Regions from separate parts of the Streptosporangium sandarakinum genome, predicted to be linked through region 1. Evidence: predicted binding sites of a transcription regulator. Region 1 holds the regulator's gene; the other holds the start of a gene.
The links. The regulator LexA, encoded in region 1, represses DNA repair genes until DNA is damaged. The targets are predictions, from matches to a motif close to TCGAACANNTGTTCGA.
Positions count from the first base shown of each region.

Region 1 (2,196 bases):
CTGGGCAACGGCGTCGACCTGGGCCAGCAGATCGACGCCTACGGCGTGGACGCCGTCCGGCTGACCGTGGTGTTCGCCGGTCCGCCGGAGGACGACATCGACTGGGCCGACGTCTCCCCGGCCGCGTCGCAGAAGTTCCTGGCCCGGGCGTTCCGCGTCATGGCCGAGGCCGGCGCGGCCTCTGCCCCCGGCGCCGACGTCTCCACCGGTGACCTGGAGCTGCGCCGGTTCACCCACCGGACCGTCGACGAGGTGACCAAGCTGGCCGAGTCCCACCGCTTCAACGTCGCGGTGGCCCGCCTGATGGAGCTGACGAGCGCGGCCCGCCGCGCCATCGACGCCGGTCCCGGCGCCGCCGACCCGGCGGTCCGCGAGGCGGCCGAGGCGCTGGCGGTCATGCTGTCGCTGGTCGCGCCGTACACCGCCGAGGAGGGTTGGGAGCGGCTGGGCCGCTCCGCGTCGGTGGCCAGGGCGGGCTGGCCGGTGGTCGACCCGGCACTGCTGGTCCAGGAGTCGGTCACCTGCGTGGTGCAGGTCGCGGGCAAGGTCCGCGACCGGCTGGAGGTCTCCCCGGAGATCTCCGAGGCCGAGCTGGAGGCGCTGGCGCTGGCCTCGGACAAGGTCCGAGCCTTCCTGGACGGCGACCCGCGCAAGGTCATCGTCCGCGCGCCGAAGCTGGTCAACATCGTCCCCTGAGGCTCCGGGGCGTCCGTACGGCGGATGCCTCCATTCCGGGGACCGGCGGCCTGCGGGCCGGACGGTCCCCGGCCGGCCCGGGCTCGCATCGAGCACGAAGGCGACCGGCGTGTGAAGCGGTCCCCGGGCGGCCGGACGCGTGTGAAGACGACCGGCACGTGAAAAGGAGCGGGCCCCGGTGGAGACCGGGGCCCGCTCTTCCGGGGAAGGGTCAGAGCTTGCGCAGCACCGCGACGACCTTGCCCAGGACGGTCGCCTCGTCGCCGGGGATCGGGTCGTAGTTCGGGTTGTGCGGGACCAGCCAGACGTGGCCGCCCTTGCGCTTGAAGGTCTTCACCGTGGCCTCGCCGTCGATCATCGCGGCGACCACGTCGCCGTTGTCGGCCACCGGCTGCTGGCGGACGACGACCCAGTCGCCGTCGGCGATGGCGGCCTCGATCATCGAGTCACCGGTCACCTGGAGCAGGAAGAGCGTGCCCTCGCCGACGAGCTGCTTGGGCAGGGCGAAGACGTCCTCGACGCTCTCCTCGGCGAGGATCGGGCCGCCGGCGGCGATCCGGCCGACGAGCGGGACATAGGCCGCGGTGGGGCGGCTGACGGTCTCCTGGGCGGCGTCCGGGTCCACCCACAGCACCGGCTCGCCGGGGAGGCGCACCTCGAGCGCGCGGGGACGGTGCGGGTCGCGGCGCAGGTAGCCCTTGCGCTGCAACGCCGTCAGCTGGTGCGACACGCTGGAGGTGCTGGTGAGCTGCACCGCCTCGCCGATCTCCCGCATGGACGGCGGATAACCGCGCTGCTGCACCGAGTCGCGGATGACCTCCAGGATCTTCCGCTGCCTGGGGGTGAGGCCGAGGGAGTCACGTCTGCGCACCGCCAGGTCGTTGACGGCCGAACCGTTCTCGTCGTGCTCGCTCATGCGATCTCCTTGCCTCCCGGTCTGTATTGCCCGTGTCGCACACAGCGACCGTACCGCCGTCGAAGATCATGTTCAAACAACTGTTCGAGTCTTCCTCGAAATGACCGACGGCGTGGTGTACAACATCGTACGGGAGTTCGATCGACATCGTGTTCGATTCACCGATCTTTCCTCGACGTGTGTTCGACCAGGTCGGAGGGGGTGGGGTCAATATGAAGACGACCGCGGCGGAGATGGCGGCGCGACGGTCCCGGCGGCGGCCCGGCCGCAGGCCCGGGCCGCCGGGGAACGTCCGATACCCTGGTGCGCCGGTCCGGCTCACCAGGCGGGGCAGGGCCGTCGTGCTGGCGGTCCTCACGCTCGTCACCCTGGGGGCGCTGTGGCTCGCTCCCCGTGTCGACGCGACCCTCGGGGTCGGCTATCCGGGGTGCGCCGACTCCTCGCGCGCCCCGGCCCCCGGCGACGCCGCGCCCTGGCGGGCGGCGCCGTGATCATCGCGATCGCCGCGGCGACGCGCCCCGGAGGGTGACGGCGCGCCCCGGCGCCCCGCCGGCCGCCGGGGCGCCAGGGCGCGACGGCGTCGT
Region 1 is NZ_CP192034.1:6,142,329-6,144,524, reverse strand. It holds gene leuS (leucine--tRNA ligase) at 1-696, shown strand, start outside; gene lexA (transcriptional repressor LexA) at 908-1,612, opposite strand; gene ACQP10_RS28345 (hypothetical protein) at 1,825-2,103, shown strand.

Region 2 (2,196 bases), 3.6 Mb from region 1:
AGATCGGCGTGGCCGTCTCCTACACCTCCGCCACCGCCGAGGCACGGATCGGCGGCGACCTGTACGACGTGGTCACCACCCCGCACGGGGTGCGGATCGTCGTCGGGGACGTGCAGGGCAAGGGCCTGGAGGCCGTGGAGACGGCCGCGGTGGTGCTGGGCGCCTTCCGGGAGGCCGCCCACGACGAGACCGGGCTGCTGGGCGTGGTGACCCGACTGGAGAACGCCCTGAGCAGGGAGCTGTCGGGCGAGCAGTTCGTGACGGCGATCCTCGCCGAGATCACCGGTGACGCCTCCATCACCGTCGTCAACTGCGGTCATCCGCCGCCCATGGTGCTGGGAGCCGACGGCAAGCAGTGGTTCGCCGAACCGCCCGAGGAGGCGCTGCCCCTGGGCATGGGCGTGCTGCGGGTCAGCGAGCCGGCGCCGTACCGCGTCCCCTTCGAGCCCGGGGAGCAGGTGCTCTTCTACACCGACGGGGTCATCGAGGCGCGCAACGGGGCGGGCGACTTCTACCCGCTGGAGGCTCGGGCGCACCTGCTCGGCGGATCGGATCCGCAGCTGGCGCTGGACGCCCTGCGCGCCGACCTGCTGCGGCACGTGGGCCGTCCGCTGGGCGACGACGCAGCGATGCTCCTGCTGCGCCACCGGGCGGACGCCTCGGCCCCCTCGGCGGTCTCCTGAGCGCCGGGCCGGACGCGCGGCGGGAAGGGGTCAGCCGGCCAGCGGGACGCTGCCGGGCAGGGTGGGCTGGACGGGCACGCCGAGCATCTTCTCGACGGTGGTGACGAACCGCTCCGCCTCGGAGATCAGCTCCTCGGCGTCGCGCGCCGACACCACGCGCGTCATGCCGGCCTCGGCCGAGGCGCGCTTGGTGGCGCTCATCTCGAAGTAGGGGGCCCAGTCGGCCAGCCGGGGCTCCGCCTCGGGCAGCAGCTCCCAGGCGCTGCGCAGCCTGCGCCTGCGGCCGTCCATGGGGCGCGGCCGGGCGGCCAGGACCGCGGCGGCGGCACGCAGGGCCGCCAGGTGGGCCGCGACGTAACGGGTGGCGGGGGTCGTCGCGGCGGCGGCCTCCTCCAGGCAGTCGCGCGCATCGGCCAGATGCGCCCGGACCGTGGGCGACAGCCGGGGCCCGCCCGAGTCGCCGGGTCGATGGATCATGCGCTTCAACCTCCTTGGTCGCAAGCGGCTCCCGGCGTTCTCGCCGGTGGTGTCAAGGCTCGCAGACGCCACCGACAAATCCGCCGGGCGGCCGGACGAGGAGCTTCCCCTCTCCCCGTCCGGTTCCGGTGCGCCGGCGCCGCCGTGACGACGGCACCGCCGGACGGCCGCCCCTGGACGCGAGCCGCGAGTCTCACGCCTTTACATCGAACATAAATTCGATCATCTGTGCTGTCAAGCAAAGCAGCGAACAAAGGTTCGATCCCCCGGAAAGGCGAGAACCCCGGGAGAAGGGGATCTCCCGGGGTTCTCCACCCCCGAACAGGGGCTCGGAGGCGGCCGGAGGGCCTGTCCGCGGGGCCGCCGCGCCGGTCCCACGACGGGAACGGCGGACGCGCCCCGCGGGGCTAACGCACGAACCTCCCGCGGACGTGCACCGGCACCCCGGCGCCGAGCAGCTTGGGCAGCACCGACGCGACGTTCATCGGCAGCCGCACGCAGCCGTGCGAGGCCGGGGCCAGCGGCACCGACAGCGCGCCGTGCAGGGCGATGCCGCCGTTGAAGAAGATCGGGTTGTACAGCTTGCCGAGGTAGGAGGTGTGCCAGCCGCTCCGCCGCCAGGTCGTCCGGTAGTCGCCCGTCGGTGTGCGGGCGTCACCGCAGAACCGCTGGGTCCGGCCGTTCCAGGTGGCCGTCTCGCAGTAGGGGATCCCGCTGCCGGAGGAGATGTGGCTGATCAGCCGCACCCTCCCGCCGACGTACAGGACCATCACCTGCTGGGTGAGGTTCACCTCGACCCGGGTCGCCCGGCCGCCCGGCACGAGCACCCTCGGGGCGCGCGGGGCCTCCAGCGCCCGCCACGTCCTGCTCGCCACGGTGCTGGTCGGCGCGATGCCGTTGACCTTCTGGAAGGCCCACAGCGCGGTCAGGGTGCTCCCGCCGTACCGGCCGTCGACGGTGCCCGGCAGGTAGCCGAGCTGCCGCAGCCGCGTCTGGAGCATCTTGACCTCGGCCCCCTTGGCGCCGAGCCGGAGCG
Region 2 is NZ_CP192034.1:2,544,143-2,546,338, reverse strand. It holds gene ACQP10_RS11950 (PP2C family protein-serine/threonine phosphatase) at 1-683, shown strand, start outside; gene ACQP10_RS11945 (SAV_6107 family HEPN domain-containing protein) at 714-1,160, opposite strand; gene ACQP10_RS11940 (L,D-transpeptidase family protein) at 1,568-2,196, opposite strand, start outside.
Region 2: ACQP10_RS11945 (SAV_6107 family HEPN domain-containing protein) is a predicted target of LexA. The motif match lies at 1,407-1,422, and genes of this name have one in related genera.